3 regions of the Acidovorax sacchari genome follow, and region 1 is predicted to be linked to each of the others. Evidence: predicted binding sites of a transcription regulator. Region 1 holds the regulator's gene; each other region holds the start of a gene.
What was found. The regulator FNR, encoded in region 1, switches genes on or off when oxygen is low (the NO sensors DNR and NnrR bind a similar motif). The targets are predictions, from matches to a motif close to TTGATNNNNATCAA.

Region 1 (7,497 bases):
ACAATGCCGTGGGCTTCTTCCTCACCGCCGGCTTCCTGGGGATGATGTACTACTTCATCCCGAAGCAGGCCGGCCGCCCGGTGTACAGCTATCGCCTTTCGATCGTGCACTTCTGGGCGCTGATCTTCACGTACATGTGGGCGGGCCCCCACCACCTGCACTACACCGCGCTGCCCGACTGGACGCAGTCCGTGGGCATGGTGTTCTCGCTGATCCTGCTGGCCCCCAGCTGGGGCGGGATGATCAACGGGATCATGACCCTGTCGGGCGCGTGGCACAAGCTGCGCGACGACCCGATCCTGCGCTTCCTGATCGTGTCGCTGTCGTTCTACGGCATGGCCACGTTCGAGGGCCCGATGATGTCCATCAAGACGGTGAACGCCCTGAGCCACTACACCGACTGGACCGTGGGCCACGTGCACGCCGGCGCGCTCGGCTGGGTGGGCCTGATCACCATGGGCTCGCTCTACTACCTCGTGCCGCGTCTGTTCGGCCGCGAGAAGATGCACTCCATCAAGGCGATCGAGCTGCACTTCTGGATGGCCACCATCGGCATCGTGCTCTACATCGCCGCCATGTGGATCGCCGGCGTGATGCAGGGCCTGATGTGGCGCGCGGTGAATGCCGACGGCACGCTCACCTACACCTTCGTCGAGAGCGTCAAGGCCACCTATCCCTTCTACGTCATCCGCTTCGCCGGCGGCCTGCTGTACCTCGCGGGCATGGTGGTGATGGCCTGGAACGTGTGGAAGACCGCCATGGCCGGCCGTTCGGTCAAGGTGCAGATCCCGGCCGTGGCACCCGCCCACGCCTGAACCCAGGAGCGCTTTCCATGTCCGACAACACAACGACAAAAGCCGGCTTCTCCCACGAGAAGATCGAGACCAACAACTTCCTCATGATCGTGCTGATCGTGCTGGTGGTGGCCGTCGGCGGCCTGGCGGAGATCGTGCCGCTGTTCTTCCAGAAGTCCACCACCGAGCCGGTCAATGGCGTGCAGCCCTACACGGCCACGCAGCTGCTGGGCCGCGACATCTACCTGCGCGAGGGCTGCTACAACTGCCACTCGCAGATGATCCGTCCGTTCCGCGCCGAGACGCTGCGCTATGGCCACTACTCCGTGGCCGGCGAGTTCGTCTATGACCACCCGTTCCAGTGGGGCAGCAAGCGCACGGGTCCCGACCTGCACCGCGTGGGCGGCAAGTACAGCGACGAGTGGCACCGCATCCACCTGAACAACCCGCGCGACGTGGTGCCGGAGTCCAACATGCCGGCCTACCCGTGGCTGGAGAAGACCGCGGTGGACCCGTCCGTCGCCGCGCCCCGCATGAAGGCCCTGCGCACCGTGGGCGTGCCCTACACCGACGAGCAGATCGCCGGTGCGGCCGATGAGGTCAAGGGCAAGACCGAGCTGGACGTGCTGGTGGCCTACCTGCAGGTCATGGGCCGCGCGCTCAAGTAAGGGGAGGCCGCCATGGACATCACCACCGTCCGCATCGCCGCGACGCTGATCTCGTTCGCCCTGTTCCTCGGAATCCTGGCCTGGACGTTCTCCCGCGGCAACCGGTCCCGGTTCGAGGAGGCGGCGCAACTGCCGTTCACCGAGCCGGACGCTCCCCTGAATTCTTTCGAGAACGAGAAGAACCATGAGTGACTTCACCCACAATTTCTGGTCGGTGTACGTCGTCGCACTGACCCTCGGCGGCATCGCCGGCTGTCTCATCCTGCTGTGGATCACCGCGAGCAAGAAGGTCGAGCCGCGCGCCGACAACACCACGGGCCACGTCTGGGACGGCGACCTCACCGAGATGGACAACCCCATGCCGCGCTGGTGGATGTGGCTGTTCGTCATCACCATCGTATTCGGCCTGGGCTACTTGGCCGCCTATCCGGGCCTGGGCCGCTTCAGCGGCCAGCTGGGCTGGTCGCAGCGCGGCGAGTACGAGAACGAAATGGCCAAGGCGAAAGCCGAGCTGGAGCCGCTCTATGCGCGCTTCGCCGCGATGAGCACCGAGCAGGCCGCCGCCAGCCCCGAGGCCATGGCCATCGGCGAGCGCCTGTTCATGAACAACTGCGCGCAGTGCCACGGCTCCGATGCGCGCGGCAGCAAGGGCTTCCCGAACCTGGCCGACAACGACTGGCTGCACGGCGGCGCGCCCGCCAACATCCGCGAGACGATCGAGAAGGGCCGCATCGGCACCATGCCCCCCATGGCGGCGGCCGTCGGTTCGGCCGAGGACGTGCGCAACCTCGCGCACTACGTGCTGAGCCTGTCGGGCAGCCCGCACGATTCGCTGCGCGCCTCGCTGGGCAAGTCCAAGTTCACGGTGTGCGCGGCCTGCCATGGCATGGACGGCAAGGGCAACACCGCGCTGGGCGCGCCCAACCTGACCGATGACATCTGGCTCCACGGCTGGGGCGAGGGCGCCATCACCGCCATGGTCAACCACGGCAAGGTGAACCAGATGCCCGCCCAGGCCGGCAAGCTCACCGACGCGCAGATCGGCGTGCTGACCGCCTATGTCTGGGGCCTGTCGAACAAGCCGGGCGCGAACACCGCCGCGGCGGCCCCGGCGAACTGAACCGCGGGACCGGACACGGGGGCGCCGCCGGCCGGCGCGGCCCCCCCTCCGGTCCCACGCGCAACGCCTGCTCCCACGACACGATACAGCCGGCCCACAGAGCAAAGCAGAACCCACATGAAGCCCCCTGACGGAAAGCCGCGCAAGGTCATTCCGATCGCCCCTGCCCCGGCGGACGGCGCATCGGCACAGGCCGAAGTCGTCTCCCTCTACGAAGCCCAGAAGAAGATCTACCCGAGGTCCATCGCCGGCGTATTCGCGCGCTGGCGGTGGGCCATGGTCGCCTTCACGCAGCTGGTGTTCTACGGGCTGCCGTGGCTGCAGTGGGGAGAGCGGCAGATGGTGCTGTTCGACCTGGGCGCGCGGCGCTTCTACCTGTTCGGCCTGGTGCTGTACCCGCAGGACTTCATCTACCTGACGGGACTGCTCATCATCTCGGCGCTCGCGCTCTTCCTGTTCACCGCGGTGGCCGGGCGGCTGTGGTGCGGCTTCTCGTGTCCGCAGACCGTCTATACCGAGATGTTCATGTGGATCGAGCACAAGGTCGAGGGTGACCGGAGCGCGCGCCTGCGGCTGGACAACGGTCCCTGGACCTTCGAGAAGCTCCGCAAGAAGGGCCTGAAGCAGTTCCTGTGGATCGCGGTGTCGGCCTGGACGGGTTTCACCTTCGTGGGCTACTTCGTGCCGATCCGCGAGCTGGGCACCGAGTTGATGGCGCTGCAGGGATCCTGGCAGCTCTTCTGGGTGGTGTTCTACGGTTTCGCCACCTATGGCAACGCCGGCTTCCTGCGTGAGCAGGTCTGCAAGTACATGTGCCCGTACGCGCGCTTCCAGAGCGCGATGTTCGACAAGGACACCCTGATCGTCACGTACGACGAAGTGCGCGGCGAGCCGCGCGGCCCGCGCAACAAGTCGGTGGACCACCGCGCCAGGGGCCTGGGGGATTGCATCGACTGCACGCTGTGCGTGCAGGTCTGCCCCGTGGGCATCGACATCCGCAACGGCCTGCAGTACGAATGCATCGGCTGCGGCCTGTGCGTGGATGCGTGCAACACCGTGATGGACAAGATGAAGTACCCGCGCGGGCTGATCCGCTACTCCACGCAGAACGGTGTGGCGAACCGCTGGACGCAGTCGCAGATGCTGCGCCGCGTGCTGCGGCCGCGCGTGCTCATCTACACGGCCGTGCTGGTGGCGCTCAGCGTCGGCATGCTCACGAGCCTGGCGCTGCGCACGCCGCTCAAGGTGGACGTGGTGCGCGACCGCGCGGCGCTCTCGCGCATCGTGGCGGGCGGGCGGCTGGAGAACGTGTACAGCCTGCAGATCATGAATGCCACCGAGGCGCCCCAGCGCTACCGCATCGCGGCGTCCGGACTGGAAGGGCTGGCTGTCGCTTCGGAGGCCGAGGTGGAGATCGGCGCCGCGCAATCGCGCTGGGTGGCGGTGCGGCTGCAGATTCCGTACGGCTCGGCCGCGCCGGGCTCGCACCCGGTGGCCTTCGAGGTGCAGGCCCTGGAGACGAAGGCCCACGTGAAGGAGAAATCCATCTTCCTCGTGCCGCGCTGAAGCGGCGAGGACGGTTGGTGTTATTCAGTATGGCAGGCCCCTGCCACCCTGTGGTGTGATGGGGCCGAGGTGACGAAGGAAGGAGTTCGAGATGATGGCGAACAAGACGACATCGGCCGCCGCGGCGGCCCAGCCCTGGTGGAAGTTCGGCCACGTGTGGATGGTGATCGCCGGGCCCGCGATCGTGGTGGTCGCCGGCACGGCGACGGCATGGCTCGCCGTGCGGCAGCCCGATCCGGTGGTGGCGGAAGACTATTACCGCCAGGGCATCGAGATCAACCGCACGCTGGAGCGCGAGCGCGCGCGCTCCTCCGCGATGGAGCCGGCGATGAAGGCGCGCAACCACGCGGCCACGCCGGCCGAAGACCAGCCCCGCTGATCCGGCCGCCCCGCCTGGCGGGCCCCCGGGCCCGACGTGTTCCGTTCGTTTTCGACACCGATGACTGCAAAGGAGGAGATCGCGATGAGAACCCAACGCTGGATGTGGATCGCCTGGCCCGCCTTCCTGGTGGCCGGACTGATCGAGATGGTGGTATTCGCCTTCGTGGACCCTGCCGCACTGCACTGGTCCGACCAACCCCTCGCCCTCTCGCGCGAGGGCGTTTATACGGTGGCGTTCTTCGTGTTCTGGGCGCTGTGCATGCTCTCCAGCGCCCTCACCACGCTGCTGTCCATGTCGCCCTTCGAACTCAACCGCTGCCCCGTTCCCGCGGGAGAGCGCCCGATGGAGTGCGGCAAGTTTTCGCAGTGAAGGTTGGGTACTGTCGGCAGATGTGAGGGCTCGCCAATCGGGATGATGTCCCGCATGCAACCAGGCAACCAGAGTCTGCCAGGTCAGGCAGGTCAGGCAGGGGCCCAACATTTGTCGCAGAGCGTTGGCGCAGCGAAAGGCCGACGGACACGCACGGCCTCACCCATCAGAAGGCCGCGGAGCAGGCCAGGCCAGCAGACGCCGTGGAACGGGCTTCGCCCGGCCACCGGCGTCGTCCCCCTTCCCGCCGTGCGCCGCACGGCGAGAGAAGGGGGAAGGCGCGCAGCGCCTCAGGGGGATGTCAGTTACATGCCTGGCTGTTCACGATCCGCTTCAGCGCATCCGGCTCGACGATGCGCACGTGCCGCTGCTTGACCTCGACGATGCCTTCCTCGACGAATTTCGAGAACGTGCGGCTCACGGTCTCCAGCTTGAGGCCCAGGTAGCTGCCGATCTCCTCGCGGGTCATGCGCAGCACCAGTTCGGACTGCGAGAAGCCCCGCGCATGCAGGCGCTGCACGAGGTTGAGCAGGAAGGCCGCGAGGCGCTCCTCGGCGCGCATGCTGCCCAGCAGCAGCATCACGCCGTGCTCGCGCACGATCTCGCGGCTCATGATCTTGTGGACATGGTGCTGCAGGGCCGTGACCTCGCGCGACAGCTCCTCGATGCGCTCGAAGGGCATGACGCACACCTCGGCGTCCTCCAGCGCCACGGCGTCGCAGGTGTGGTGGTCGCTGACGATGCCGTCGAGCCCGATGATCTCGCCGGCCATCTGGAAGCCCGTCACCTGGTCGCGTCCGTCCTCGGTGGCCACGCAGGTCTTGAAGAAGCCCGTGCGGATGGCGAAGAGCGACGTGAAGGCCTCGCCGTTGCGGAACAGCGTGCCGCCGCGCTTGACCTTGCGGCGCGTGGCGACGATGTCATCGATGCGCTGCAGCTGCTGCTCGTTCAGGCCCAGCGGCATGCAGAGCTCGCGCAGGTTGCAGTTCGAGCAGGCGACCTTGATGGTGTGCGGATTCATGGATGAGCAGCCTTCCCTTCTGTGTTCTATCTCGCTGTGCATGCAGGCCGGCCACGGTGCGGACGCATGGCAGGAGCGCAGGCGTGCAAAAAAGAATGTGGCGGGCGACTGTGATGCGTCAATTGTCGCAGCGACGCGCGTCCAAATGCTTGACCGGCGTCAAGGACACGGGCGCGGGACATGGGGCACATTGTGAATTGATAAGGAATTCCGCACCATGAACGCTGTGACTCCCGAGCTTCTGCGCCGATTCGACGTGCCGGGCCCCCGCTATACCTCGTACCCGACCGCGGACCGGTTCGTGGAGGCCTTCGGCGCCGACGAGTACGTGCTGGCGCTGCAGCAGCGCCGCCTCGGCTCGGCCGCCAAGGCCGTGCCTCTTTCGCTGTACGTGCACATCCCGTTCTGCGAATCGCTGTGCTACTACTGCGCGTGCAACAAGATCATCACGCGCCACCCCGAGCGCGCCGACGTGTACCTGCGCTACCTCAGCCGCGAGATCGACCTGCACATGGCGCACTGCGCGCCCGGCCATGCGGTGAGCCAGCTGCACATCGGCGGCGGCAGCCCCACCTTCCTCGGCGACGAGGCGCTGCAGGAACTGATGAACATGCTGCGCCGCAGCTTCACGCTCGTGCCCGGGGGCGAGTATTCCATCGAGGTCGATCCCCGCACGGTGGATGCCGGGCGGCTCGCACGGCTGGCGGAACTGGGCTTCAACCGGCTGAGCTTCGGTGTGCAGGATTTCGACCCGGCCGTGCAGAAGGCGGTGCACCGTGTGCAGCCGGCCGAGCAGGTGTTCGCGCTGGTGCAGGAGGCGCGCCGGATCGGCTTCGAATCCGTCAACGTGGACCTGATCTACGGACTGCCGCGGCAGACCCCCGAATCGTTCGACCGCACGCTGGCCCAGGTGTGCGAGCTGCGGCCCGACCGCATCGCGCTCTATGCCTACGCCCACCTGCCGGAGCGCTTCAAGCCGCAGCGGCGCATCGTGTCGGCCGAGCTGCCGATGGCGTCCGCCAAGGTGTCGATGCTGTCGCGCTCGCTCAACGCCTTCCAGGACGCGGGCTATGTGTACGTGGGCATGGACCACTTCGCGCTGCCGGGCGACGCCCTGGCCGTGGCGAAGCGGCAGGGCCGGCTGCACCGCAACTTCCAGGGCTACAGCACCCAGCCCGACTGCGACCTGATCGCGCTGGGCGTCTCCGCCATCGGCCGCATCGGCGCCACGTACAGCCAGAACGCCAAGACCCTGGACGAGTACTACGATCTCATCAACCAGGGCCGGCTGCCGGTGGTGCGCGGCCTCGCGCTGACGCGTGACGACCTCGTGCGCCGCTCCGTCATCATGGCCCTCATGTGCCAGGGCGAGGTGCTGTTCGAGCCGATGGAGCAGTCGTGGCTGATCGATTTCCGGCGGTACTTCGCGGCGGAGCTCGAGGCGCTCGAAGGCATGGCCGGCGACGGCCTCGTCACGGTGGGCGAGGACGGCATCACCGTGACGGAGATGGGCTGGTTCTTCGTGCGCGGCGTGGCCATGGTGTTCGACCGCTACCTGCAGGCGGACCGCAACCGCG
Region 2 (7,497 bases), 2.0 Mb from region 1:
CCAGCGGGCAAGGTGAGCACCTTCCAGCCCACGGCCGATGCGGACATCATCGCGTGGTACCGCCGGGTGCGCCGGTACGACGACTACCTGGTGACGCGCCGGGAGGCGAGCCGTGACGTGCGCGGACCGCTGCCCCAGGTGCTGCAGGACGAGGGCAAGGACACGGTGCAGTCGCGCATGGTGTCGCTGCTCGGCGGCCAGCCCCGTGCCAAGGTGCTGGACCTGCCGCGCCCGGCGAGCGGCGATCCCCGCCCGTTCGAGGTGGTCGGCATTCCGCTGCCGCCGGGCTTCCACGTGGTGGAGATCGCCTCGCCGATGCTGGGCCGCTCGCTGCTGGACGAGCGCCACGGTGCGGGGCGCACGATGTACGTGCGCACCTCCGCGCTCGTGACCAACCTGGGCGTGCACTTCAAGCTGGGGCGCGAGAATGCCGCGGCCTGGGTCACCACGCTCGACAAGGGACAGGTGGTGCCGGGTGCGGTGGTGCGCGTGTCGGGCTGCGACGGCCGCGAACTGGCCACCGCGACCACCGATGCCCAGGGCATCGCGCGCTTCGACGGCCTGTCGCCCCAGCCGCCCTCGTGCACGGGCCGTGACGGCCTGGAGGGCATGAATGCCTACTTCGTGAGCGCGCGCGCCCAGGGCGCCGACGGCGTGCAGGACATGGCCTTCACCTGGAGCGACTGGCAGCGCGGCATCGAGCCATGGCGCTTCAACGTGCCCACGAGCAGCCAGCCCGAGCCGGACCAGATAGCGCACACCATCTTCGACCGCACGCTGCTGCGTGCGGGCGAGACAGTGTCGATGAAGCACATCCTGCGCACGCAGAACCGCCAGGGCTTCGGCCTGCCTGATGCCGAGCCGCACACGCTGGCCATCACCCACGTGGGCAGCGGCCAGCAATTCACCCAGCCGCTGCAGTGGCGCCGCACGCCCACGGGGGGCTTGAGCGCCGAGAGCACCTTCGCGCTGCCGCCCGCGGCCAAGCTGGGCGTGTACAGCGTGGAACTGCGCGGGGACGACGTCCGCCGTGGCCGCAGCTTCACCTCCGGCGAGTTCCGCGTGGAGGAGTTCCGCCTGCCCGTGCTGGAAGGCCGCATCGCGCCGGCCGACAAGAAGCCGCTGGTGCGCCCCCGTTCGGTGCCCACGGACGTGCAGGTGAACTACGTGTCCGGTGGCGGCGCGGCCAACCTGCCCGTGCGCGTATCGGCAATGGTGCGCGGCAAGCCGCTGCAGTTCCCCGATTTCGACGCCTTCAGCTTCGAGCCGCCGCGCCGCAAGGGCGCGCAGCCCCAGGGCGGAAACAGCGGCGACGACGAGGAGCCCGCCTCGGCCGATGATGCGCGCGTGATCGCCGACAAGCTGGCCGTGACGCTCGACCGCAACGGCGCGGGCAAGGTGGCGATCGACAACATTCCCAATTCCCGCCGCGCGCAGGACCTCGTGCTCGAAGCCACGTATTCCGACCCCAACGGCGAAGTGCAGACCCTGCGCAGCACGCAGACGGTCTGGCCGGCCGCGGTGGTGGCCGGCATCAAGACCGAGGGCTGGGTGTCCGCCGCGCAGAAGATCCGCTTCCAGGCCCTGGCGCTCGGCCTGGACGGCAAGGTGCAGGAGGGCGTGCCCGTGCAGGTGCAGGCCGTGGCCCGCATCACCACCACGAGCCGCAAGCGCATGGTGGGCGGCTTCTACAGCTACGACAACAAGACCGAGACCAAGGACCTGGGAACGGTGTGCACCGGCAAGAGCGACAGCCGCGGGCTGGTGCTGTGCGAGGCCAGGCTCGATGAGGCCGGGGAGGTCGAACTGGTGGCCACCGCGCGCGACAAGGACGGCAACCAGTCCGAGGCGGCCGCATCGGTCTGGGTGACGCGGCAGGGCGAGCTGTGGTTCGGCGGCGAAGACCACGACCGCATCGACCTGCTGCCCGAGAAGAAGAGCTACCAGCCCGGCGAGACCGCCCGGCTGCAGGTGCGCATGCCGTTCCGCCAGGCTACGGCGCTGGTGAGCGTGGAGCGCGAGGGCATCATCGACATGCGCGTGGTGCAGCTCAATGGCCAGGATCCGACGGTGCAGCTCAAGATCGAGGAAGGCTGGGGCCCGAACGTCTATGTGAGCGTGCTCGCGCTGCGCGGACGGCTGCGCGAGGTGCCCTGGTACAGCTTCTTCACGTGGGGCTTCAAGGCGCCGCGCGAGTGGTGGACGGCCTTCTGGTACGAGGGCAAGGAATACGTCGCGCCCACGGCCATGGTGGACCTGTCCAAGCCCGCCTACCGGCTGGGGCTGGCCGAGATCAAGGTGGGCGCCAAGGCGCACCGCATCGAGGTGAAGGTGACGGCCGACAAGGAGAGCTACCCGGTGCGCGGCAAGGCGCTGGTCACCATCGCCGCCACGCTGCCCGACGGCAAGCCCGCGGCGAACGCCGAGGTGGCCGTGGCCGCGGTGGACCAGGCCCTGCTGGAACTGATGCCCAACACCAGCTGGAACCTGCTGGACGCCATGCTGCAGCGGCGTGCCTGGGGCGTGGAAACCTCCACTGCCCAGATGGAGATCATCGGGCGGCGCCACTACGGCAAGAAGGCCGTGCCGGCAGGCGGCGGTGGCGGGCGCGCGCAGACGCGCGAGCTGCTCGATACCCTGCTGCTCTGGCAGCCTGCGGTGCGCCTGGACGCCAATGGCCGCGCGCAGGTCACCGTGCCGCTGAACGATGCCCTCACCACCTTCAAGATCGTCGCGGTGGCGGATGCGGGCACGGGCCAGTTCGGCACCGGCTCCACCAGCATACGGGCCACGCAGGATCTGCAGATCATCAGCGGCCTGCCGCCGCTGGTGCGCGAGGACGACCAGTTCCGCGCCCAGTTCACGCTGCGCAACACCACCAAGGCGGCCATGAAGGTCGAGGTGGCACCGCGCGCCACGCTGCTCTCGCTGGACAAGCAGACCGTGGACATCCCGGCCGGCGAATCCCGCGAGGTGGCCTGGAACGTGACCGCGCCCGCGCAGCTCGCCCGCACGCGGGCCGAGGCGATCCTGTGGGAGATCGAGGCGCGCGACACCACGCCCGGCGCCGCCGGCGCGCGCGATGCGCTCAAGGCCACGCAGCGGCTCGTGCCGGCCGTGCCGCTGACGGTGCAGCAGGCCACCCTCGTGCAGGTGGACGGCAGCTTCGGCATCGACGTGAAGCCGCCCGCCGACGCCATCCCCGGCCGCGGGGGGCTGAAGATGTCCGTGCAGCCCAAGCTCGCCGAGGGCCTGCCGGGCGTGCGCGACTGGTTCGCCAACTACCCGTTCCTCTGCCTGGAGCAGAAGACCAGCAAGGCCGTGGGCCTGCGCGACGGCAAGCTGTGGCAGACCGTGGTGGGCCAGTTGCCCACCTACCTGGACGGCGACGGGCTCGCCAGCTACTTCCCGCCGCAGGCGGGCAGCGGCAACCGCGGCAGCGACACGCTCACCGCCTACCTGCTCGCGGCCACGCACGAGGCCTCGTCCATCGACCCGGCCTTCGCGCTCTCTCCGGAAGTGCGTGCGCCGATGGAACGCGGCCTGATCGCCTTCGTGGAAGGCCGCATCCAGCGCGACTTCTGGAGCCCGCGCAAGGACCTGGACATGCGCAAGCTCGCCGCGATCGAGGCGCTGTCGCGCTACGGCAAGGCCACGGGCCGCATGCTGTCGTCCATCACCGTGGCGCCCAACCAGTGGCCCACGCACAGCGTGATCGACTGGCTGAACATACTGCGGCGCGTGACCGATGCACCGCAGCGCGAGCAGCGCATGGCGGAGGCCACCCAGATCCTCAAGTCCCGCCTGTCCTACCAGGGCACCAAGCTGATCTTCAGCTCCGAGCAGGACGACTACTGGTGGTGGCTCATGCAGAACGGTGACGTGAACACGGCGCGGCTCATGCTGGCCGTGATGGACGATCCGGCCTGGAAGGACGACATGGGCCGCCTGGCCAACGGCTTCATCGCGCGGCAGCAGGGCGGTGCCTGGCACACCACCACGGCCAACCTCTGGGGCGGCCTGGCGCTGGAGAAATTCAGCGCGAAGTTCGAGGCCACGCCGGTCACCGGGTTCACCCGCGCGGCGATGGGCGGCAACACCGCCAGCGTGGACTGGAGCAAGGTAGGCCGCGTCTCCACCGCCGATGCCGCGGGCGCCCCGCACCAGACCACGTGGTTCGGTGCCCCCGCGTCGCCCGGCAACCTGACCAACAACGGCATGTTCCTGCCCTGGAGCACCTCGGGCGGCAAGGAGACGCTCACCGTGACGCAGCAAGGCACCGGCAAGCCCTGGCTCACGCTGCAGTCGGTGGCCGCGGTGCAGCTGAAGGCGCCGTTCTCCGCCGGCTACACCGTCAAGAAGACCATCACGCCCGTGGAGCAGGCGGTGGCCGGCCGGTACACCCGCGGCGACGTGCTGCGCGTGAAACTCGAGGTGACCTCCACTGCCGACATGACCTGGGTGGTGCTCACCGACCCGGTGCCCGGCGGCGCCACCATCCTGGGCAACGGCCTGGGGCGCGACTCCGAGATCGCGACGCAGGGCGAGAAGCGTGGCAGCGGCTGGCTGGCCTACGAGGAGCGCAGCTTCGAGGCCTGGCGCGGCTACTACGAGTACGTGTCCAAGGGATCGCTCACCGCCGAGTACACCGTGCGGCTGAACAACGTCGGCGAGTTCGCGCTCCCGCCCACGCGGGTGGAGGCCATGTACGCGCCCGAGATGTTCGGAGAAACGCCGAACCCCCGCATGAAGGTGGAAGCGGCGCGCTGACGGGCAGGGGCGGGCCGGTGCGCTGGTTCCAGCGCAACGGCCCCGCTATTCGTGAGTCTCTGGCGATCGCACCGGTGCCTGGCCCGGGTCCGGCGTGGCATCGCCGTCCGGCGGCACGCCCGCAGGCGACCATGCGAGCCAGTCTTCGCCGAACAGCTCCGCAGGGTGCGGCGTGCGCTCCGAGCCGTTGCCGCACGCCAGCGCCTCGGCCGGGCAGTAGCGATCGCAGCCCCAGCAGATGCGTTCCGGGCGGGCGGGATGTTCGGGAAATTTCCGGGCCATGGTCGATGGAGAGGTACCGGGGCAGTCTGCTCCTCCGGCCGGAACGTGCCTTGCCCTGCATCAAGCCGGCACACCTGCTGACATGGTTTGCAGACATCATCTTTCCGTTAGGAGGAATGTTCCGTATAACCCGGCCGTTTCAACCCGACAGGAGATGAGATGACCGTGAGACTGCTGCTCTCCCGCGCCGCGCTGGCCTGCGCGGCCGCCGTGTGCCTTTCCGCCCACGCCCAGGTACCCGTGGCGGAAGAACCGAACCACGACAAGCTGCTGTGGTCCCATAACCCGATCCTCGCGCACAACAAGCGGCTGGTGTACGACTTCTGGCGGGAAGTGTTCGAGTCCGGCCAGGTGGAGCTGGCCGACCGCTACATGAAGGAGGACTACATCCAGCACAACCCGCTGGTGGCCACGGGCCGCGAGCCCTTCAAGCAATTCCTGGCGCAGGTCACGCCGCGCTCGCCCATCCAGCCCCGGGTGAGGGCCCCGCTGGTGCGCATCCTCGCCGAGGGCGACATGGTCACCCTGGTCTTCGCCCGCAGCCTGCCCGATCCCCAGAACGCGGGGCAGACCTATACGACCACATGGTTCGACATGTTCCGCATCCAGGACGGACAGATCGCCGAACACTGGGACGCGGCCACGAAGAACTGAAGAGAAGGGCCATCGGCGTACGCCTTCTGTGCGTCTGAACGCGACAGTGACGTACGCCGAATGCCTACAAATCGCGTTAATTTGTAACTTTAGTATCCCGATCGTGCTCCCATGACGGATGTTGGCCACGGATGTCGCGTGGCGAGGGCCGGGGCCGGCCCTTCCTGCATGGCGCGGCGTTCCTGCACGAAAGCGGTACTTCCATGAACATTTCCCACTGGCCCCTGGGCCGACGGCTCGCGCTGGCATTCGGCGGCGTCATCGCGATTTTCCTGGTGGTGATCGGCGTGGCCATCCAGAGCCAGAACCACATCAAGGCCGCCACCAGCATGAACATCCACACCTACAAGGTGCTGGAGGAGGCCCAGCGGATGCTGCTGGGCGTGGTCAACATGGAGACCGGCGCCCGCGGTTACCTGCTGTCGGGCAGCACGGGCTTCCTCGGCCCGTGGAACCAGGGACGCGAGACTTTCGACTCCGCCTGGCAATCGCTGCGCACGCTCACCGCGGACAACCCGGAGCAGCAGAAACGGCTCGACGTGCTGCGTGCCCGCCAGGCGGACTTCGCCGCCGTGATGCAGTCGCTGCAGGACATGCGCCGCGATGTGGATGCCGGCAAGATCCCGATGGAGGCCTTCGTCAGCGAGTTCGGCAAGGCACGCGACAAAGCCGCGATGGACGGCTTCCGGAACATGCAGGCCGAGTTCTCCAAGGCCGAACGCGACCTGCTCGATGTACGCCAGGCCGAGGCGGAAGACGCCCGTGCCACGGCCCTGGCGGTGGAGGTCGGCGGGACCACGCTGGCCGTGGTGGTGGCCGTGCTGCTCGGCCTGTGGGTGACCCGCTCCATCACCCGTCCCATCGCCCGGGCGGTGGATGTGGCCCGGGCGGTGGCTGCGGGCGACCTGACCCGGCGCATCGAGATCCATGCCCGCGACGAAGTCGGCCTGCTGCTGGAAAGCCTGCGCGACATGAACACGGCGCTCGCCACCGTCGTGTCCCGCGTGCGCCAGGGCAGCGAATCGGTCGCCTCGGCCAGCATGCAGATCGCGCAGGGCAATTCCGACCTCTCGTCCCGCACGGAAAGCCAGGCCAGCGCGCTGGAGGAAACCGCCGCCTCCATGGAGGAACTGGGCTCCACGGTGGCGCAGAACGCGGACAACGCACGCCAGGCCAACCAGCTGGCCCAGGCCGCGAGCGGCGTGGCGGAGCAGGGCGGCACGGTGGTGTCGCAGGTGGTGGACACCATGAAGGGCATCTCGGAAAGCTCGCGGCGCATCTCCGACATCATCAACGTCATCGACGGCATCGCCTTCCAGACCAACATCCTGGCCCTGAATGCCGCCGTGGAAGCCGCGCGTGCCGGCGAGCAGGGACGTGGTTTCGCCGTGGTGGCGGGCGAGGTGCGCAGCCTGGCGCAGCGCAGCGCCGGCGCGGCGAAGGAAATCAAGGAACTCATCACCGCCAGCGTCGAGCGGGTGGAAAGCGGCGCGCAACTGGCCGACCGGGCCGGCAGCACCATGACCGAGGTGGTGGGCAGCATCCGCCGCGTGACCGACATCATGGGCGAGATCAGCGCGGCGAGCAGCGAGCAGAGTGCGGGCGTCGCACAGGTGGGCGAGGCCGTCACCCAGATGGACCAGACCACGCAGCAGAACGCCGCCCTGGTGGAGGAGATGGCGGCAGCGGCCTCCAGCCTCCGGTCCCAGGCGCAGGACCTGGTGCAGGCCGTCAGCGTGTTCCGGCTGGCGTCGGATGCCCCGCGTGCCGAGCCCGTCGAGGCGAGGGCTC
Region 3 (7,497 bases), 1.7 Mb from region 1:
CCCTCTCTCTGCTGCTGATGGCGCTGTGCGTCATCGTGATGGGCGCAGGCGACGCGCTGGCACGCCGGCGGGAACGGACGACAACGCATGCAAACACAACGCACTGACAGCGCCCATGGTGCCGCAGACGGCGGACCGGACGCCCTGCCGCCCGGCGTGCGGCAGGCCCTGCAGCAGCTGGCCGGGCGCCAGAGCGGCCCCCGGCGCCATCGCCGGCCGGTGGGCATCATCGGCCCGGGCGACGGCGGCGAGCACGAATGCAGCGCCGCACGCCAGGTGGCCCGGGCCCTCGCCGGCGCGGGCATGGCCATCGTCTGCGGCGGGCGCGGAGGGGTCATGGCCGCCGCATCGCAGGGCGCGGCCGAGGCGGGCGGCATCGCCATCGGCCTCCTGCCCGAGGAGGACGAACGCAACGCCAACCCCTGGCTGGGCGTTGCCCTGCCCACGGGCATGGGGGAGATGCGCAACGCGCTCATCGCCCGCAGCGCCGTGTGCCTGATCGCCATCGGCGGCAACATGGGCACGCTGTCGGAAATGGCGCTGGGCCTGAAATGGGGCACGCCCGTCTTCGTGATGCACGGCGACGTGGCCCTGCCGGGCGCGGTGCCGGTGGCCGATGTGGCGGACATGCTGGCCCGCGTGGCGGACTGCCTGCTGCAATAGGCGCCGGAGCGGCCGGACGGGAACAACCGCCCGCTTTTCGGGCGCCCACGAAAAAGGGCACCTCGCGGTGCCCTGAAAAAGGTGCCGGGTCGTGGCCCCGGCCGGCCTCTCCGGGCCGATGGCCCGGAGCCTGATCAATAGTAGCGGCGGATGTTGTCCACGGCGATACCGTTCATGGCGCGGCTCAGATCGGCCATGATGCGGGCATCGTGCAGGGCGGCATTCCAGGTCTTTTCGTCTTCGGCTTCCCGGCGGCGGGCTTCCTTCCAGGCGTGGAAGCCGGCGCGCAGCATGGACGCAGCGCGGCGGACGGGGCCGGCCAGCAGGGCCAGGGCGGTGAAGGCGATCAGCCAGAGCACCATCCAGGCGGTGAGGGTGTGGCCCTCGCTCCAGGTTTCGATGATCTGGTTGGCCACCACCAGCACGGCAGCCACGACGGCGGCCAGGAGCAGCGAGGAGGCGCCGCGTGCGCCTTCGAAGGCGCTCTTCAGCGTGGCGGCAGCCTGTTCGGCGCGTGCCACGCCAGGATGTTCGGTACGGTAGTCGATGTGTACAAAGTTCGTCATGATGCAGACCCTCTCAAACGCTTGTGGCGAAGTTGCCGGGCGAATGGAGGTATCTTAGGGTTTACCCCAGGGTTGTTCCACTTTATATTTTGAATCCCAGACATTCACAGCGATGATGGTTCAGGCATGCAGCCCGTCAATTTCCGCTCGCTCGACCTGAACCTTCTGCGCGTCTTCGACGAGGTCATGGCCGAGCGCAACCTCACCCGCGCCGCAGCCAAGCTCGCGCTCACGCAGCCCGCGGTGAGCAATGCCCTGCGCCGCCTGCGTGAGGTGATGGGCGACGATCTCGTGGTGCGCAGCGGGCAGGGAGTGGAGCCCACGCCCCGGGCTCTGGCCCTCTGGCCCCCGGTAAGGCAGGCGCTGGCCCAGTTGCAGCAGTCGCTCGCCCCCGGCACCTTCGATCCGGGCTCGGCGAACTCCACATTCGTGCTCGCCATGGCCGACGCCACCGGCGCCACGCTGATCCCCCCGCTGGTGGAGATCGTGGAGCGCGAGGCCCCCGGCGTATCGCTGCGGGTGGTGCCGCTGACCACGCGCGATCCGCGCAGCCTGCTGGACGACGAATCCACCGACATGGCCGTGGGCTACTTCCCCGCCGTGATGGCCGACCTCACGGCCCGGGCACAGACCGACAGCGTCATCGCCTATGAAAGCCTGCGGCTCTACGACGGCGAGTATGTCTGCGTGATGCGCCAGGACCATCCCCTGGCGCGCGAACCGCTCACGCTGGACCAGTACTGCGCGGCCCGCCATCTGCTGGTGAGCTTTTCCGGCAAGCCCTACGGCTTCATCGACGAGGCCCTGACCGCGCTCGGCCGCGAGCGGCGCATCGTGCTCACCGTGAACCAGTTCTTCACTGCCGGCCGGGTGGTCGCGACCACCGACCTGCTCACCGTGCTGCCGCGCCACTTCGTGGGCGTGGCCAGCCTGGGCGGGGAACTCGTCTGGCGCCCGCTGCCCATGCCGCTGCCCACCGTGCACGTCGATGCGCTCTGGCACCGCCGCAAGCGCCACGACGCCGCCCACCTCTGGCTGCGGGACGCCATGGCGCGCTCGGCCCGGCACACGGCGGCGCACCCTCCGGCAGCCACGGCAGCGCCCGCACCGGAGAATCCGGGGGCATGAAGATCCAATTGCTGTCCGACCTGCACCTGGAGGCCCACCCCGCGTTCCAGCCCAGTCCCGCACCCGGGGCCGACCTGCTCGTCCTGGCCGGGGACATCGGCTCCTACCAGACCGGTTCCCGCCTCGCGGACGACGACTTCGGGCTGGCACGCTTCTCCCCGCTGCCCCAGCATGCCGGCTGGCCCGTGCCGGTGCTGTTCGTGCCGGGCAACCATGAATACGACCTGCACGACTTCGACGCGGCGCGGGACCGCCTGCGCGCCACCTGCGACCGACTGGGCCTGCAGTGGCTCGACCGCGAAACGGTGGAGCTGCAGGGCGTGCGCTTCGTGGGCACCACGCTCTGGAGCGACTTCGACGCACTGGCCCTGGACAAGAGCGACGGGGGCGCCGACATGGCGCGGTTGCTGCGCCACCGGGACAAGGCCTTCCGCGCCGCCAATTTCTACCTGCGCAAGACCGGAGGCACGCGCGACGGCGAGCCCTTCCTGGCCGAGACGATGCGCGAGGAGGCGCTGCGCTGCCAGGACTGGCTGCGCGGTGCACTGCAGGTCCCTTTTGACGGACCGACAGTAGCGGTCACTCACTTCGCTCCCAGCCTGCGCAGCGCCGATCCCCGCTATGGCCTGGTACCCGGCACGGCAGGCTTCTGCAACGCGCTGGACGACCTGCTGCCCCTGGCACGGGTCTGGATGCACGGCCACCTGCATGCCCCCAGCGACTACACCGCCCAGGGCACCCGCCCGGACGGCAGCACGTGGGCCTGCCGCGTGGTCGCGAACCCGCTGGGCTATGCCGGCAAGGGAGAGCAGGAAACCTTCCGGCCGCATTTCACCGTCACCGTATGATGGCGCCACGGGGAGCCCGCAACCCCGGCCCGCACGCGCACGGCAGCACAAAGATGACCCAGGTCAAGACAACAGGCACAGGCGCGCTTTAGTCTTCCTTCATCCTTTCGTGAGAGCCTTTCCACCATGAAGATCCTTCTGGCCGTCGACGGCAGCGCCTATACCAAGAAGATGCTGGCCTACCTCGCCACGCACGACGAACTGCTCGCAGGCGGAGCGCACGATGTGACCGCCATCACGGTGCAGTCGCCGCTGCCTCCCCGGGCCCGCGCCGCGCTGGGCAAGGACGTGGTCGAGAAGTACTACGCCGACGAGGCCGAGAAGGTCATCGGCCCCGTCGCCAAGTTCCTCGCCCGCCACGGCATCACTGCCAAGCGCCTCGTGAAGACCGGCCCCGTGGGCGAAACCATCGCCAAGGCCGCCGATGCGGGCAAGTTCGACCTGCTGGTCATGGGCTCCCACGGCCACGGCGCCTTGGGCCAGCTCGTCATGGGCTCGGTGAGCACCCAGGTGCTGGCCAGCAGCCGGGTCCCCGTGCTGCTGGTGCGCTGAAGCAGCGGCTTGCCATCGGAAGGCCGCAGAGCAGGCCTCATTCAGGGGGATGACCTGCTTTTCAACCCATCGAAGCAGGTCTGCACCGCCCAGTCCACGATCTGTTCATCGGAGCAGCCACTGTGCTCGCGCAGCATGGACAGCAGTGGGTCGGCGCTGCGGGCATAGATGGAATAGAGGATCACCTCGGCCGGCAGCACCCGGCTCAGCAGGCCTTCGCCCTGCGCGGCGGTGATCCATTCCATGACCCGGGCACTCACGCATTGCAGGGCGCTCTGGTAGGCGGCGCACTCCTTGAGGGGCCGCTGCAGGCCGGAGTTGCGGCTGAGCATCAGTGGCAGTTCGTCGGTGAGTTGCAACGACAGCAGCCAGCGCAGCAGCCGCTGCAGGCAGTCGAGCGGGGGAAGACCGGGGGGCAGCCCTTCGAGGAACTCGCGCAGGCGCTCGACCGCGCGCGCCATGGCCGTGGCGCAGAGGTCTTCCTTGCCGGCGAAATGCTTGTAGAGGCTGGCCTTGGCCACGCCCACCTGGGCGGCGACCTCGTCGAGCGTCATGGCCTCGAAGCCCTTTTCGCCCAGCAACCGGCCTGCGGCGGCGACGATGGCCTGGGCGCGGGCCTCGTGCATCTGTGCCCTGAAGGAGCGGCGGGGTGGCGGGGAAGACGTATTCATGTACACATCTTAGGGCCTGCGTCAAGGACCCACTGTCACGGTCGAGTTGCAGTCACGCGGCTGCGAGCGAGCGCGCGGCGGTGGCCATCAGGGCCTCGGTGAGGGAGTCCAGCACCTCGGATTCCAGATTCCAGCAATGCCAGTAGAGCTGGATCGGCAGGGCGTGGCCGGGCGCGAGGTCCACCAGCGCCCCGCTGGCCAGGGCGGGACGCGCGAGCAATTCAGGCACCACGCCAGCGCCCCAGCCCGCGACCACCGCGCGCACCTGGCCTTCGGAGCTGGGCACGAAGAGGTGGTGCAGCGCCACGCGCTTGAGGCCGAAGGCGCGCATGATGAATTCCGACTGCATGTCGTCCTTGCGGTTGAACGACAGGAACGGCACGTCGCGGAAGTTGTGCGGCGTCAGTCCCTGGGGCAGATACCGGGCCGCCAGGCCCGGAGAGGCCACCGCCACGTAGCGCATGGCCCCCAGCGGCACGACCTTGCATCCCCGCAGCGCCTGCTTGAGCGTGGTCACGCAGCCCAGTACCTGGCCCGAACGCAGCCACTCCTGGGTGAAGTCCTGGTCGTCCACGATGATTTCGATGGGCAGGCGCTGGCGGGCCAGGTCGTGCAGCGCGTCCAGCGCCCAGGTGGCGATGCTGTCGGCATTGATGGCGATGGCGATGCGCTCGTCCTCGCGGGCACCCCCGGGCGCGCTGGGGGCGAGTTCCTGCAGGTCGCGCTCCAGGTCGGCGCGCAGCAGGCGCAGCTGCTTGGTGTGCTTGAGCAGCAGCTGCCCGGCACTCGTCGGCTTGAGCGGCCGGCTGCGCACGATCAGCACGGAGCCCACCTGCGCCTCCAGCGCCCGCAGGCGCTGCGAGACGGCCGACTGGGTGACGTTCAGGCGCTGCGCCGCGCGCTCGAAGCCCCCCTCTTCCACGATGGCGGCCAGGCATTCCAGGGCGGCGGGATCGAAGGTGCTCATGGCGGTCGGCGCATTAGATGAACTGATGAATTTGGAGGAAGTTTAATTCCTCTTCAAAAAAAACGGGCGCCGCCGCACACTGCGGAGCCATGAAAACCATCGTCCTCGGAGCCGGCATCATCGGCATCAGCACCGCGTGGCACCTGCTCGAGCGCGGACACGAAGTCATCGTCGTCGATCGCCAGCCCGACGCATCGCTGGAGACCAGCTACGCCAATGCGGCGCAGATCTCGGTGAGCTATTGCGAACCCTGGGCGAACCGGGAGGCGCCCTGGAAGGCGCTCAAGTGGATGTTCGACAAGGAAGCCCCGCTGCTGTTCCGTCCCCAGCTGGACTGGGACCAGTGGCGCTGGAGCCTGAAGTTCCTCGCGCAATGCAACGACGCCGCCTTTGCCCGCAACGTGCAGCAGATCGTGGCGCTGGGGGCCTACAGCCATGCCGCGCTCAAGGACCTGGTGCGCTCCACCGGCATCGAGTACCACCGGCTCGAACGCGGCATCGCCCACTTCTACACCGACCAGAAATCCTTCGACGCGGCCGGCAAGGCCGTGGACCTGATGCGCCAGTACGGCGTGCAGCGCCGCCTGGTGAGCCGCGACGAGTTGTTGCAGATCGAGCCGGCGTTCCGCGCCTATGGCGACCGCATCACCGGCGGCACCTACACCAGCACCGACGAGAGCGGTGACGCCCGGGTGTTCACCCAGGCGCTGGCCCGCCGCTGCGCCGAGCGGGGTGCGCAGTTCCTCTTCGGGCACGACGTGCTGCGGCTGCAGCGCACGGGCGACGCCATCGACGCCGCCACGGTGCGCTCCCGCGAGCCCGGCTCGGCCGCGCAGGAGTTGCGTGCCGACGCGTTCGTGGTGGCCTGCGGCTCCTATACGGCGCCGCTGCTGCGCACGGTGGGCGTGGATCTGCCCATCTACCCCGGCAAGGGCTACAGCGCCACGTTCCCGCTGCTCAAGCCCGAGGGCGCGCCCATGGTCTCCACCATCGACGACGGCAAGAAGATCGCGATGAGCCGCCTGGGCAATTTCCTGCGCGTGGCCGGCACGATCGAACTGGGGGGTTTCGACCTCTCCCTGGACAGCCCCGTGGCCCGCGCGCGCTGCCACATGCTCTCGCGGCGCATCGCCGAGATCCTGCCCGGCGTGTGCGATACGCGCACGCCGGAGGAAGGCGGCAATCCGCAGTACTGGACCGGGCTGCGCCCCGCCACGCCGACCAACATCCCGTTCATCGGCCGCACCCGCGTGGGCAAGCTCTGGGTGAACGCGGGGCACGGCACGCTGGGCTGGACGCACGGCGCAGGCTCGGGCAAGGCGATGGCCGAGCTGCTGAGCGGCGAGCGGCCCGCGATGGATTTCGGCTTCCTCGGCTTCGGCGCCCAGGGCCGCCAGGCGAGCGCCACGCCGGTCGCCGCCTGACACGGCAACCCGGCCCGGCAGGCGGGCGGGCAGGACATGCAGCGCTACCATCTCGCGCATGCCGTCCTCCTCCCATCTTCTTTTCCTGAACGCCTCCACCCGCGAGCCGGGCCATGTCGGCAACACCGAATGGCTGGCCCGCCAGGCCGCGGCCGCGCTGCCCGCAGGCACCGCCGTGGACTGGCTGCACCTCGCCCGCCTCGACCTGCCGCCGTTCGTGGACCTGCGCCACACCACCGGCACCTACCCCGCGCCCGAAGGCGATCTGCGCACGCTGCTGGATGCCACGCTCGCGGCCTCCGAGATCGTGTTCGTGTCGCCCGTGTACTGGTTCAGCATTCCTTCGCCGCTCAAGACCTACCTGGACCACTGGAGCGCATGGATGCGCGTGCCGGGCCTGGAGTTCAAGGAACGCATGGCCGGCAAGGCGCTCAGCCTGGTCACGACCAGCGGCGACCGCGCCAAGGCCCAGCCGATGATCGATTCGGTGCAGCTGTGCGCGCAGTTCCTGGGCATGCGCTTCCGGGGAGCACTCTGGGGCAAGGGCGGGCCGCCGGGCGCGGTGCAGGCGGATGCGGCGGCCGTGCGGGAGGCCGCGCGCTTCCTGGCAGCGCCGCTCTCCTGAGGCGCCCGGGGCAGGCGCCCCGGCCCGGGCCGGAAGCTACCGCGCGGGAATGC

Region 2: a site for FNR is predicted at 5,103-5,116, ahead of ACGHC0_RS16825 (DUF3079 domain-containing protein). Genes of this name have one in related genera too.
Region 3: a site for FNR is predicted at 3,259-3,272, ahead of ACGHC0_RS00790 (universal stress protein). Genes of this name have one in related genera too.

What each region holds. Positions count from the first base shown of each region.
Region 1 is NZ_AP035783.1:1,827,279-1,834,775, forward strand. It holds gene ccoN (cytochrome-c oxidase, cbb3-type subunit I) at 1-815, shown strand, start outside; gene ccoO (cytochrome-c oxidase, cbb3-type subunit II) at 833-1,462, shown strand; gene ACGHC0_RS08225 (CcoQ/FixQ family Cbb3-type cytochrome c oxidase assembly chaperone) at 1,475-1,654, shown strand; gene ccoP (cytochrome-c oxidase, cbb3-type subunit III) at 1,647-2,582, shown strand; gene ccoG (cytochrome c oxidase accessory protein CcoG) at 2,700-4,148, shown strand; gene ACGHC0_RS08240 (FixH family protein) at 4,243-4,527, shown strand; gene ACGHC0_RS08245 (hypothetical protein) at 4,612-4,899, shown strand; gene fnr (fumarate/nitrate reduction transcriptional regulator Fnr) at 5,201-5,920, opposite strand; gene hemN (oxygen-independent coproporphyrinogen III oxidase) at 6,138-7,497, shown strand, end outside.
Region 2 is NZ_AP035783.1:3,798,045-3,805,541, reverse strand. It holds gene ACGHC0_RS16830 (MG2 domain-containing protein) at 1-4,770, shown strand, start outside; gene ACGHC0_RS16825 (DUF3079 domain-containing protein) at 4,816-5,052, opposite strand; gene ACGHC0_RS16820 (nuclear transport factor 2 family protein) at 5,212-5,706, shown strand; gene ACGHC0_RS16815 (methyl-accepting chemotaxis protein) at 5,910-7,497, shown strand, end outside.
Region 3 is NZ_AP035783.1:164,715-172,211, reverse strand. It holds gene ACGHC0_RS00815 (ABC transporter permease) at 1-107, shown strand, start outside; gene ACGHC0_RS00810 (TIGR00725 family protein) at 88-663, shown strand; gene ACGHC0_RS00805 (hypothetical protein) at 798-1,229, opposite strand; gene ACGHC0_RS00800 (LysR family transcriptional regulator) at 1,356-2,357, shown strand; gene ACGHC0_RS00795 (metallophosphoesterase) at 2,354-3,205, shown strand; gene ACGHC0_RS00790 (universal stress protein) at 3,332-3,757, shown strand; gene ACGHC0_RS00785 (TetR/AcrR family transcriptional regulator) at 3,799-4,383, opposite strand; gene ACGHC0_RS00780 (LysR family transcriptional regulator ArgP) at 4,481-5,395, opposite strand; gene ACGHC0_RS00775 (D-amino acid dehydrogenase) at 5,485-6,819, shown strand; gene ACGHC0_RS00770 (flavodoxin family protein) at 6,878-7,444, shown strand; gene ACGHC0_RS00765 (M14 family zinc carboxypeptidase) at 7,481-7,497, opposite strand, start outside.